4 regions of the Hymenobacter sp. BRD128 genome follow, and region 1 is predicted to be linked to each of the others. Evidence: riboswitches for the same ligand, from Rfam matches in the RefSeq annotation. Region 1 holds a riboswitch; each other region holds the start of a gene.
What was found. A riboswitch is a leader RNA that binds a small molecule or an ion and turns the genes downstream of it on or off. The one in region 1 is predicted to bind S-adenosylmethionine.

Region 1 (3,202 bases):
CGCCGCTCGTAGCTATCGGCCTGGCCGTCTTCGTCGAAGGCCATTACTACCACGGCGGCGCCGTACTGGCGCACCAGCCGGGCGTGGTGGCGGAAGCGCTCCTCGCCTTCCTTCAGCGAAATCGAGTTGACGATGCTCTTGCCCTGCACGCACTTGAGGCCCGCCTCCAGCACCGTCCACTTCGACGAGTCAATCATTATCGGCAGGCGCGCAATGTCGGGCTCCGAGGCGATGAGGTGCAGGAAGGTGGTCATCACGGCCTCCGAGTCGAGCATGCCCTCGTCCATGTTGATGTCGAGCACCTGCGCGCCGTTTTCGGCCTGGGCGCGGGCTACGGCCAGCGCCGCCTCGTAGTCGCCCGAGCGAATGAGCCTAGCGAAGGCGCGCGAGCCCGTCACGTTGCAGCGCTCGCCAATGTTGACGAACAGGCTTTCGGGCGTGATGTTAAACGGCTCCAGACCAGCGAGGTGCGTGGTGCCCTTGGCCAGGCGCTCGCCGTTACCGCTCAGGGCTAGCGACGAAACCGAGGCCTGCTCATCATCAACCAGTTGAGCCGAGGGGCTAGCGGATGCAGCTGCGCAGCGTGCACTGCGCGCGGGCCGTAGCTGTCGGCCAGCTTCTTGAGCTCGGCAATGTGCTGGGGCGTGGTGCCGCAGCAGCCGCCCACTACGTTTAGCAGGCCCTCCTTGAGGTAATCCTCGACCAGGGCCGCAAATTCCTGGGCGCTCTCGTCGTAGCCGCCGAAGGCGTTGGGCAGGCCGGCGTTGGGGTAGGCCGACACGGGCACGTCGGCGAGCCTAGCCAGCTCGCGCACGTAGGTGCGCAGCTGGTCGGCCCCGAGCGCGCAGTTGAGGCCCACACTCAGCAAGGGCAAATGCTTGATGCTGTGCCAGAATGCCTCCACCGTCTGGCCGCTCAGGGTGCGGCCCGAGGCGTCGGTGATGGTGCCCGAAATCATGACGGGCACCACGCGGCCGCCTTCGTTGAAAAACTGCTGCACCGCGAAGAGGGCGGCCTTGGCATTGAGGGTATCGAAGATGGTTTCGATGAGCAGGGCATCGACGCCGCCGTCCACGAGGCCGCGGGTTTGCTCGAGGTAGGCGGTGGCTAGCTCATCGAAGGTCACGGCCCGAAAGCCGGGGCGGTTGACGTCGGGCGAGAGCGAGGCCGTGCGGTTGGTGGGCCCGATGGCCCCGGCCACGAAGCGCGGCTGCGCCGGATTCCGGGCCGTAAACTCGTCGGCCACCTCACGGGCCAGCCTGGCCGACTCGTAGTTAAGCTCATACACCACGTGCTCCAGGGCGTAGTCGGCCTGCGCGATGGTGGTGCCGCTGAAGGTATTGGTTTCGACCATGTCGGCCCCGGCCGCGAAATATTCGGCGTGAATGGCCCGGATAATATCGGGCCGCGTAAGGCTCAGCAGGTCGTTGTTGCCGCGCAGCGGACGCGGGTGGTCGGCAAAGCGGGTGCCTCTAAAGTCGGCCTCTTCCAGCGGGTAGCGCTGAATCATGGTGCCCATGGCGCCGTCGAGCACCAGCAGGCGCTGGCGCAGTAAGGTAGGCAGGGGCGACGTATAAGCGGAGTCGGTGGCGACGGCAGGGGCTAGCGCGGGGGCGGCGGACATATCTTCTGGAAGCAAAATCGGGAGCAAAAAGCGCCTATCCAGAAAGAAAGCCGCGCCGGGCAGCGCAGGTTCCGGCTGATATCTTCTTCGGCCCAAGTGCTTGGCCGAACAGGAGTTGGCACCTACTCGGGGTAGGTTGCCAAGACGTCATCGGGCCTGGTCCCTCGGTCTTTCTGGATAGCAGCAACAGCGAAGATACAACGGCTAGGCCAAAAAAAGCGCCTTCCCGGCGGGGAAGGCGCTTTTAGCAATTTGGCAACCAGGGTGTGGCTAGGGCAGCAGTACGCCGCGGTAGCTGTTGGGGTCTACGCTGGGGATGGTCGAGCCGTAGTAGGCATTGATAACCCGAATCCACTCGTTGGCAATGACGGCGTAGCCGCGGGGCGTGGGGTGCACACCATCGAGGCCAAATAGGTTGCCGCTGGCAAACGTGGCGGTGTTGTTCACAGCGTTAGTTGCAATGCCGCTGGTAGCCAGCCGAGTCAGGAACGCGTTGGCGTCTAGCACGGGCACCTTGAAGCGCAGGGCCGTTTTGGCAATGATGGCGTTCAGCTGGGTGGTGCGCGCCGTTACGTTGGCCGCCTCTACCGGGTCGAGCACGTAGTCGCTGGGCAGGGCATTGGCAGGGGTGGTGCCAACGCCAGGGTGCGCGGCAATGTACGGCTGGGCCGTCAGCGTCAGCAGGTCGGCCGAGGTAGCGGCACGGGCCGCGGTGGCAGTGCCGGCCGCGTTGAGAGCCTGCACATAAATAGTCGTAATGGGGATACCCGCCGCCTGGTAGGCCGCTACTACCGCTGCCACGGTCACGGTATTGAAGTACGGCACGCTGGTCACGTTCGGGATATTGGCCACGGCCCCTTTCACCGTGCCGCCCTTCGAGATGGTATTCAAGATAGCGCGGTAGCCAACGCCAAAGCGCGTGGTATCGGTGAGGCCGCCGAAGGGATTGAGCGGCGACACTACCCCGCCGGCCGTGGCATAGGCCAGCACGTCGTTGTTGCCCATCCAGCAGGTGAAGAAGGTCGGCGACTTCTGGCCGATGTACGTCACGTAGTCTTTGGTCGGTTTCTCGGCCGCCGTCAGCAGACGCTCATAGAAGGGGTTAATGAGGCCGTAGGGGGCTAGCCCACCCGTGAGGGCCGACACGCTGCTAAGCACCGAAATGCCAGGCACGCCCAGGTTGTCGGGCTGGTTGCCCGAATAGGCCTCCAGCTGCGGGCCGCCGGGCAGCGTAGCACCCGTCACGGCCAGCTGCTCACCCAGGTAGTTGTTGGCCGCCGTGGGCTGCACCGGCGCCAGGGCGCCGTTTACTACCTGCAGCTTGATATAGCCCGAACCATCCTTTTTGGCGCTCGAAAAAGCCGGCTGCACGAAGCTGGCCGGGCCTTTGCCGGTTTTGGCAAACTGCTGGGCCAGAATGGCCGGATAAGAATTAGCCTGCCCTTCGTTGTAGAGGCCGCCATCGGTGTAGCCCGAGGTGAGCGAGTTGCCCACGGCTACGTAGCTCGTAAAGTCGAGGCCATTGGCCGAAGGCGCGGGGTTGGCCGCGTCGAGGTTGGGCTGGCAGCCGGCCACCCC
Region 2 (3,202 bases), 1.8 Mb from region 1:
CAGCAGGCGGCCCTGCTGCCGGGCCAGAGCGCATAGCTCTTGCCACTGGGCCACGGTAGTCGCCACGGGCTTCTCGACCAGCACGTGCCGGCCGGCCAGCAGGGCCTGCCGCGCGAGGTCGTAGTGCGTATCGTTGGGCGTATTCACCACCACTAGCTCGATGGCAGGGTCGGCCAGCAGGGCCTCGGTGCTGGGGTAGCTGATAATTGCGGGGTAGTCGGCAATCATGCGCTGCTGGGTGCGCTCGACCACCGCGCGCAGCGCAAAGCCGGAATGCGCGGCCAGAAACGGCGCGTGAAAAAGCTTGCCCGACATGCCGTAGGCCAGCAAGCCAGCACCGATGGGTGCGTCAGAGGAAGGAGTCATGCCCAAAAGTAGGGGGTGGTGGGGCTAAGCAGTAGCAGTTTCAAGCGCGGCGGGCACTGCCACGGCGGCGCGCAGCGGCTCGGCTAGCCTGATGACGCACACGCCCGGCGCCCGCAGCCAACTCGCCCGCGCCAGCTGCCCCAGCCTGATAGTGCCGGTGAGGTAATTGCCACGCTGCGCCGAGCGAAACTCCTCGTGCACGGCCGTGAAATCGGCCCGGTCGGGCGCACCGCCAGCTTCGTCAAACGTCACGAGCACGTCGAGTTCGGCCGCGTCGGGCGTGAGGGCTAGGTGAGCGTTCTGGTGAATTTTCTTGTAGCCGTAGCGGTAGCCGTAGGTGAGCGCCGAAAGGTCGCTGAGCACCGCCGAGGCCGTGGGGAACGCCCCCGCCCCGCGCCCCAGAAAAAACTGCCGGTCGGCAAAGCCGCTCTGGGTGATGAGGCCATTAAACTCGTCGTGTACCTGCGCCAGCTCGTGGCCGGGGCGCACCAGCGTGGGTAGCACGGCCGCCGCCAATCCGCCGCCCGGCAACCGCCGCGCCTCGGCTACCAGCTTGATTATCAGACCCTGCTCACGGGCGTAGGCCGTGGCTAGCCCGCTGATATTTGTGATGCCCACGGCCAGCAAATCGGTGGGTGCTACCACCGCGCCGAAGGCGTGGGCCAGCAGCAGCACCAGCTTGTTGCGGGCGTCGATGCCTTCCACATCGAGGGCGGGGTTGCTTTCGGCAAAACCCAGCTCCTGGGCCCTAGCCAGGGCCGCGGCGTAGGGCTGGGCGTCGCGGTGCATGGCCGTGAGGATGTAATTGGTCGAGCCGTTCACGATGCCCTCCACCGATTCGAGCAGGTCGGTATCGTAATATTCTTCCAGGTTGCGGATGACCGGCAGGCTGGCGCAGGCCGCCGACTCGTAGAGCAGCGGCGTACCGGTAGTCTGCTGAATCTCAATCAGCTCGGGCAGGTGCTCGGCCAGCATCTTCTTGTTGGCCGTTACCACGGCTTTGCCGCGCAGCAGCGCCTCTTTCACAATCAGGTATGCTTCGTCGGCATCGTCAATCAGCTCCACTATCACCGTGAGACCAGGGTCGCTCAGCAGGTCGTTTTTATCGAAGGTGAACAGTTCGGCCGGCAGCGAGCGGACTTTATCCCGGCTTTTAACGGCGATGCGGCCAATGCGGGCGCGCAGGCCCGGCGTGCGCTCCAGCACGGCGTGCAGGCCCTGGCCCACCACGCCAAAGCCAAAAAGACCAATGTTGAGGTCGGTACGAGTCATGTAAAAAGAGAGAAATAGAACGGTTGAAACGCGCGCCGCCTACCCTACTCTCATCCAAAACTCCTTACCGGAAGAGCCCAAAAAAAGCCCTTCCGACAAGTCAGAAGAGCCACGCGGCCGCTAGGGTCCGCCTCACCTCTCATAACTTATCTGCTTCCGAAACTTGGCCGGGGCCGCGTTTCGAAACAGGAATTAGCACCTTCGCATTGCTGCTGGTTGCTAAGGCATCGCCGGGCCTGTCCCTCCGCCTTTCTGGATAAGAGCCCCGGTGCCGGAGCGTGCCGCAAAGGTAAGGCCGGGAATGTCGCTTCTCCCAACTACGGGGCGCGGTGCCGGTAGCCAGCGCCATACGGCACCAACTCACTTCCACCACGAAACCTTGCGTTGTATATCTTATAATACAACGCCTTGGCTTGTTTGCTGTTGCTATTTTAACCAAGATTTTTTCCTGGGTACCAGTCTGCGAACCTAGGTTGCGTCTAAACTGAGCTTCAGACCATCAGCGTGCTAACTGCCGGGGCTAAAAGTTTATTTAGAATAAGTAAAAACATCGAAAGCTCACGGGGAGCCGTAGGGTTTGGAATCAGCCAAAAACGCTGGCTGCCGCTGCGCTGGCCGGCTTTATTTCCTTTTCCACTCTCCTGCCCTATGAGTGCACACTTCATTCAAGAGCCCCTTGATAAAGCGGCGCCGCGCGTGGTGCCCGCCCAGGCCGTAACGCTCAACGTCAACGGCGAAGACCACACCATCCAGCTTGCGCCCTGGACCAGCCTGCTCGACGCCCTGCGCGAGTACCTGGACCTGGCCGGCACCAAAAAAGGCTGCGACCACGGCCAGTGCGGCGCTTGCACCGTCCTCGTTGATGGCAAGCGCATTAACTCGTGCCTGGCCCTGGCCACGGTGTACCAGGGCAAGAAAATTCAGACCATTGAGGGCCTGGGTACGGAAGACAACCTCTCGCCGCTCCAGCAAGCGTTTGTCAACCACGACGCTTTCCAGTGCGGCTACTGCACGCCGGGGCAGATTTGCTCGGCGCAGGGCCTCATCAACGAGGGCCGCTGCAAGACCGAAGACGAGGTGCGCGAGCACATGAGTGGCAACCTCTGCCGGTGCGGCGCCTACACCAACATCCTGTCGGCCGTGATGGAAGTACTGCACGACGGCCAGGTAGTGGTCGATAACGGCACGCTGGTAACCATTCCGGCCCAGCCCACCAAATCCAGCTCCGCTAGCTAAGTAATTCGCTATGAATAGTTTCACTCTTATCCAGGCCACGGCCGCCGACGAGGCCGTGCGCGACCTGACCAGCCACGATGGCGCGGCCTACCTGGGCGGCGGCACCAACCTCGTGGACTTGATGAAGTACAACCTTGAGCGGCCGACCCACCTCACCAGCCTGGGTTTGCTGCCGCTCACCGACATCACGAGCCTGCCCGACGGCGGCCTGCGCCTGGGCGCCCTAGCCACCAACGCCGACACTGCCTGGCACCCCGAGGTAGAAAAACGCTACCCACTGCTGAGCCAGTCCATCCTGGCCGGGGCTACGCCGCAGCTGCGCAACGCC
Region 3 (3,202 bases), 2.2 Mb from region 1:
TGTTTCTGGATGCCGACCTCAGCATTTTGGGCGCGCCCGAGGCCGCATACTGGGACTACGCCCGCCAGGTTCGCCGTGAGTACCGCCTCGTGCCCGACCTGCTCTATCGCCCCGGCCGGCGCAAGGTACTGGCCAGGCTGCTCGAAGCGCCGGTGCTCTTCCACACGCCAGCCTTGCAAGAAGAATTAGATGAGCCAGCCCGGCGCAATTTAGCGGCCGAACTGGCGGCCTGGGAGCAGGGCGGGCTGCCGGACTGAACGCCTGTTCAAGGCGCAAGCAATTGCTGTTTAATAACGGCTGGTAGGTCGGACCGGCGCAGGTGCAGTTCGTGCTCGAGCGCACGGTAAAAATCAGCGTCGCTCGTGCCGTATCCTAGCAGGGCTTTCAGCTTGGGTAGCCCACCTTGCTGCAAAGCTAATTCGCAGAAAATACCGCCTATCACGTATTGCGGATTGGTTTCGGCGTCGAGCAAAGTAAAATTCAGCGGGTCGGTGAGGTCTACCGAGTGGCTGGCGAGATATGCTTGGACTCGAACTTTGTGGTAGCGTAGGTTGTGGCCGTAATGACCGCCTTTCAAACCGGCAAAGCCCGTGAGCAGTAGCGGATGCGCCTGCGGAAAGTATGGATTAATGACGTGTGCCAGTTCGTGTAGATAGGCTTCACCTTGGCCCCCGGCATACACCAGGTGGTTGACCTCGTCGTAAAAGCCGCACACCGGGTTGCCCCCTAGTCCTGACCCTAGCACGTATTCAAACCCTCTCAGGTGTTGTATGGCATCACAGTCAGGCGCTACGTAATACGTGACCGGCACGGGTGCAAAGCCAAAATCCCGGAATATACCGGCCAGAAAGCTGGCTGCCTGCCGCGCTTTTCGCCGTTGGAAACGATAGCCCGGCGGTACCCGATAGGTAAGCAGCCCTACTTGGTGCGTAGGCCAGCGCTGGGTGCTGTAGGTTAAGTAGTTGCGTAATGACCAGTGGCCGTGCTGCCGTTGCAGATATACGCTCACTATAGCCAGTACCTGTAGCTGCCGTGCTGGCTCAGCGCCGATTTCCCAATAAAACTGCGTGCGGCACAAGTAAAGGTCGTCGCCCTGCCGGGATAGACTTAGCACGACCTTGCGAGTCGTGAAGGCGTAGATGTTAGGCCGGACAAAGCCCTCGTGTAGCAACAAGTCGCCACCCGCGTAGCGCGTGCGCTCGTCGGCGGCCCACTAGCTAGCCTTGTCTGTTGCCTTGGCGCCCAAATAAGCATCCCAAGTGGCTAGGGCAGCGCGGCTGGCCGAGTCGCTGGCCTGCACGCCTGCATTCAGTGTAAACTGCTGGTAGGCTTGGCAAAAGCTTAAAAAATGCAAGCTGAGCAGCAAAACAGCTGTCAGGAATAAGCTCCGCATAGATGGGGAAGGTTGTTGAAAAATACGTAATAAGTAACTGATATTCAGTAAATAATACGTGTTAGCTAATTATTTGTCAAAGTGGCAGTAAGCCAAGCCGACAAATTTAGCCTTATGTGCGCGCCCATCCGGCCGTATCTTTGCCCTAGTCGAGCAGTCTTTTGGGCCCGCTTGTTTTTATAAAGAGGCGCTGAGAGATAGGCTCTGCGACGCGCCGGCAACCCCCGCCCCTTGGCGGAACGGTGCCAACCGACCGGCCGCTAAACTATGGCGGTCCTATAAAAGCCCGTGGTGCTTTCTGCTGTTTTTATTAGTTCTGCTTCCTCCATTTCCGGCGCGCTAGCGCGGGCTAGCCGTTGCGCGGCTGGCTGTTGTTGGTAAGGAGTAGCGGGCGTCGCCGACCGGCGACTGTCCCATCGTTTTTCATTTTTTAGGGAGTTGACTGAGGCTAGCCGGGCGCGGGTGCGCACGGGCTGGGCAAGTCGTTTGGGTGCGGCTGTGGAGGCCGGGCTACATCATTTTATGCTGACAAAATCACTGGACCTGCTGCGGCAGGAAGCGGCCGAGACGGGCGCGGGTACCCTCAAGCGCAGCCTCAACGGCGTGAGCCTCATTGCGCTAGGTATTGGGGTTATCATTGGGGCGGGCTTGTTTTCGCTCACTGGCATTGCGGCGGCCAATAATGCGGGGCCGGCCGTGACGCTCTCCTTCGTGGTGGCGGCCGTAGGCTGTGCCTTTTCGGCGTTGTGCTACGCCGAGTTTGCGGCCCTGGTGCCGGTGGCCGGCTCGGCCTACACCTACGCTTACGCCACGATGGGCGAATTATTTGCCTGGATTATCGGCTGGGACCTCGTGCTCGAATACTCGGTGGGCGCCGCCACGGTGGCCATCAGCTGGTCGCAATACCTGCTCAAGTTTCTGAGTAAATACGGCCTGCACTTGCCCGCGCAGCTCGTGCTTTCGCCCTTCGATGCCCCGGCCAAACTTGCCGATGGCTCGGTGGTGCACGGGCTGGTCAACCTGCCGGCCATGCTCATTGTGCTGGTTATCACGGCCGTTATTATTCGGGGCACGTCGGGCTCGGCGTGGTTCAATGCCTTGGTAGTGGCCCTGAAAGTGTCAGTGGTGCTGATATTTATCGTGCTAGGCTGGAAGTACATCAACCCGGCCAATTATCACCCCTACATTCCCGAAAATACCGGCAAGTTTGGCGAGTTTGGCCTGAGCGGCGTGTTGCGCGGGGCGGGCGTGGTGTTCTTCGTATTCATCGGCTTCGACATCGTGGCCACCATGGCGCAGGAAACCAAGAATCCGCAGCGCAACATGCCCATCGGCATCATCGGCTCGCTGGTGGTGTGCACCATTTTATTTGTGCTCTTCGGCTACGTCATGACCGGGCTGGCCAACTACAAAGAGTTTAAGGACAGCGCCGCACCGGTGGCCATCGCCATCGAAAAAACGCCCTACGCCTGGCTCAGCGGGGCTATTATCGGGGCCATTCTCATTGGCTACACCTCGGTTATTCTGGTCGATTTGCTCGGGCAGTCGCGGGTGTTTTTCTCGATGGCGAAGGACGGCTTGCTGCCGCCGGTTTTTGCCAAAGTGCACCCCACGTTCCGCACGCCGGTGCAGTCCAACCTACTGCTGGGGGCATTTATCGCGCTGTTCGCGGGCTTCGTGCCTATCTCGGTGGTGGGCGAAATGACGAGCATCGGCACGCTGCTGGCCTTCGTGATGGTGTGCCTGGGCGTGCTCATCATGCGCCGCACCAACCCCGACGCCCCGCGCAGCTTCCGCACGCCGTGGGTG
Region 4 (3,202 bases), 1.7 Mb from region 1:
CTGCACGTGGCCCGGCGCGTCGGTGATGATAAACTTGCGGCGCGGCGTGGTGAAGTACTTGTGCGCTACGTCAATCGTAATTCCCTGCTCGCGCTCAGCCTTGAGGCCATCGGTCAGTAAGGCCAGGTCTACCGAGTCGCCGTTGGTGGCGGTGCGCTTCTTTTCGAGCGTGGCCAGCACGTCGAGCGACACGGAGTCGCTGTCGTAAAGCAGGCGGCCAATGAGCGTACTCTTGCCATCGTCGACGCTGCCGCAGGTGATAAAGCGTAGGATATCCATTGTCTTATTACTTAATAAATTAGCTTAGAAATACCCGTTGCGCTTGCGGTCCTCCATGCCGGTTTCGGAGAGGTTGTCGTCGAGGCGCGTGGCGCCGCGCTCGCTCACCTTGGCCAGCAGCAAATCCTGGATGATGTCGTCAATCGAGTGGGCGTCGCTTTCCACGGCGGCCGTGCAGGTCGAGTCGCCCACGGTGCGGAAGCGCACGCGGCGGCTCACGATTTCGTCGGTGTCGTCGAGGTTGAGGTGCTCGCTCAGGCCTAGCAGCTGGCCGCTGGGCAGCACTACGCACTGGCGCTCGTGCGAGAAATAGATTTCGGGCAGCTCGATTTTTTCGCGCTGGATGTAATTCCACACGTCGAGCTCGGTCCAGTTAGAAATGGGGAACACGCGCACATTTTCGCCCTTCTGAATGCGGCCGTTGTAGATGTTCCACAACTCGGGGCGCTGGCGCTTGGGGTCCCACTGGCCAAAGTCGTCGCGCACCGAAAAAATGCGCTCCTTGGCGCGGGCCTTCTCCTCGTCGCGTCGCGCGCCCCCGATGCAGGCGTCAAACTCAAACTCCTCAATAACATCGAGCAAGGTATAAGTTTGCAAGGGGTTGCGGCTAGGAAATTTACCGCCCGGCTCGCGCAGGCCACGCTCCCGAATGGTATCCTCTACCTTGCGCACAATCAGCTTCTCGCCCAACGAAGCGGCCAGCTTATCGCGGTAATCAATAATTTCCTGGAAGTTGTGGCCCGTGTCGATGTGCACGAGCGGGAAGGGAAACTTGCCCGGCCGAAACGCCTTTTCGGCCAGCCGCGTGAGGGCGATTGAGTCTTTGCCGCCCGAGAACAACAGCGCAGGCCGCTCAAACTGGCCGGCCACCTCGCGCAAAATATGAATAGCCTCGGCTTCTAGCCTATCTAAGTAATCCATTGGTAATGAATAAATTGGTGTTTAGTAAGCGGTAGGGGCTAGCGGGGTAATTCCTCCACCACCGGGTCGAGGCCTTGGTGGGCAGTGGTGTGCAGGCCGCACTCCTTGGCGTCGGCGTTTTCCCACCACCAGCGGCCGGCCCGGAAGTCCTCGCCCGGCTTGATGGCCCTGGTGCACGGCGCGCAGCCAATGCTTACAAAGCCCTGCTGGTGCAGCGGATTCACGGGCACGCCGTGCTGCTGCGTAAAGGCTACCGTGTCGGCCCAGGTCCACTCAAAAAGGGGGTGCACTTTAATGAGCTGGTGGCCGGCATCCCACTCCACGGCGTGCATGTGCTGGCGGTTGGCCGACTGCTCGGCCCGGATGCCGGTAAGCCAGATGTGCGTGCCGGCCAGGGCCCTGGCCAGTGGCTCCACCTTGCGGATATAGCAGCACTCCTTGCGATTGTCGATGCTCTCGTAGAAGCTGTTAGGGCCTTTCTGCGTCACCAGGGCTTCGACACTGGCCGCCAGCGGGGCGAAGGCTTCGATGGGCTGGCCGTAGCGGAGCAGCGTCTTATTCCAGGTTGAATACGTTTCCTGAAAGTTGCGGCCGGTGTCGAGCGTGAATACGCGCACGGGCAGCTCATTGGTAAAAATGAGGTGGCTCAGCGCCTGGTCTTCAATGCCAAACGAAGTCGAAAAGGCAACCTTGCCTGGGAAACGCTGGGTGACAGCCCGTATAATTTCCAGCGCGGAAAGCCCGGCCAGTTCCTGGCGCAGGTCATTGACCTGGGCCGCAAGTGTACTATCCATGTTGAAAGGGAAGAAGTTTTTCGCGGCCAGCAAGCCGCCGAAAAAAGGTGCCGACACGCGGGGGCGCTCCAGGTAGGCCCGCGAAGGCCCAGGGAGCAGCGCTAACCCGAACGGAGAGGTAGCCGGCCAGCTGATAAGACGTTGCTAAACGCTAGCAGCTCCGCATCGCTCCCGTGCGCATTCGGCAGGGGCAGCACGTACAACAACACCCATGCTGTAGAGCAGCAAGCGAGGTGGTCGTAAAGCGGAGGGTAGTTGAGCAGCGCACGGCAACTTGTTTTTATATGGTCAGGACTTGGCACCGTTCCAGCAAGTAGCTGGGGGTTGCCGGCGTTTCATCGAGCCTGTCTCTCCACGCCTCTGTATAAAAACAATCCTTCTGGCAAGAGGAATTGATGACACAAAGGTAGAGCCGGAATTTTTAAAATTCCAAACTTCTGAACAAACCGTTGAAAACCAACGGGCGGCCCCTCGTCAGAGGAGCCGCCCGTTGGTTCCGACGGCGATATAAGTTGGGGGCTAGCGGTTTTGTTTGCGCCCCGCGCCATTTTTGGCTCAAGGCCTAAAATCCGCCCTTATCGAGGTTCAAATCTTCCTTGGGCGTGGCGCCCATGAATGGATAGGGATACTCCACGGGCGGGTTAAACGTTTCCTTGATGGCGCGCGGCGACACCCAGCGCTGCAGGTTGAGCAGCGAGCCGGCCTTGTCGTTGGTGCCCGAGGCGCGGGCGCCGCCGAAGGGCTGCTGGCCCACCACGGCACCGGTCGGCTTGTCGTTGATGTAGAAGTTGCCGGCCGCGTTCGCCAGCTTCTTGGTAGCCAGGTCGATGGCGTAGCGGTCTTGCGAGAAAATGGCGCCGGTGAGGGCGTAGGGCGAGGTCGAATCCACGAGTTCCAGCGTCTGCTCAAACTCGTGCTCGTCGTACACATACACCGTCACGACGGGGCCAAACAGCTCCTCGCACATGGTCACGTACTTAGGGTCTTTGGCCCGGATAACGGTGGGCTGCACGAAGTAACCCTTCGACTTGTCGTGGTGGCCGCCGACTACGATTTCGGCGTCCGGGCTAGCCTTGGCCTCGTCAATAAACCTGGCTAGCTTATCGAAGCTGGCTTCGGTAATGACGGCGTTAATAAAGTTGGTAAAGTCTTCAACATCACCCATTTTCATCGACTCCACGTCCTGCTTCACGTAGCCCAGAATTTCC

Region 2: linked by a shared signal. The riboswitch ahead of GKZ68_RS06340 (homoserine dehydrogenase) and the one ahead of metH (methionine synthase) in region 1 are both predicted to bind S-adenosylmethionine.
Region 3: linked by a shared signal. The riboswitch ahead of GKZ68_RS09110 (amino acid permease) and the one ahead of metH (methionine synthase) in region 1 are both predicted to bind S-adenosylmethionine.
Region 4: linked by a shared signal. The riboswitch ahead of GKZ68_RS11455 (phosphoadenylyl-sulfate reductase) and the one ahead of metH (methionine synthase) in region 1 are both predicted to bind S-adenosylmethionine.

The regions. Positions count from the first base shown of each region.
Region 1 covers NZ_CP053908.1:4,228,555-4,231,756, reverse strand. Annotated here, with positions in the region: partial or broken gene metH (methionine synthase) at 1-1,519, opposite strand, end outside; SAM riboswitch class I at 1,700-1,808, opposite strand; gene GKZ68_RS18735 (SGNH/GDSL hydrolase family protein) at 1,895-3,202, opposite strand, start outside.
Region 2 covers NZ_CP053908.1:1,409,493-1,412,694, reverse strand. Annotated here, with positions in the region: gene GKZ68_RS06345 (Gfo/Idh/MocA family oxidoreductase) at 1-366, opposite strand, end outside; gene GKZ68_RS06340 (homoserine dehydrogenase) at 391-1,638, opposite strand; SAM riboswitch class I at 1,782-1,901, opposite strand; gene GKZ68_RS06335 ((2Fe-2S)-binding protein) at 2,287-2,874, shown strand; gene GKZ68_RS06330 (xanthine dehydrogenase family protein subunit M) at 2,885-3,202, shown strand, end outside.
Region 3 covers NZ_CP053908.1:2,069,291-2,072,492, reverse strand. Annotated here, with positions in the region: gene GKZ68_RS09120 (hypothetical protein) at 1-257, shown strand, start outside; gene GKZ68_RS09115 (hypothetical protein) at 266-1,114, opposite strand; SAM riboswitch class I at 1,568-1,678, shown strand; gene GKZ68_RS09110 (amino acid permease) at 1,916-3,202, shown strand, end outside.
Region 4 covers NZ_CP053908.1:2,573,554-2,576,755, reverse strand. Annotated here, with positions in the region: gene GKZ68_RS11465 (sulfate adenylyltransferase subunit 1) at 1-279, opposite strand, end outside; gene cysD (sulfate adenylyltransferase subunit CysD) at 304-1,200, opposite strand; gene GKZ68_RS11455 (phosphoadenylyl-sulfate reductase) at 1,239-1,994, opposite strand; SAM riboswitch class I at 2,272-2,365, opposite strand; gene pruA (L-glutamate gamma-semialdehyde dehydrogenase) at 2,557-3,202, opposite strand, start outside.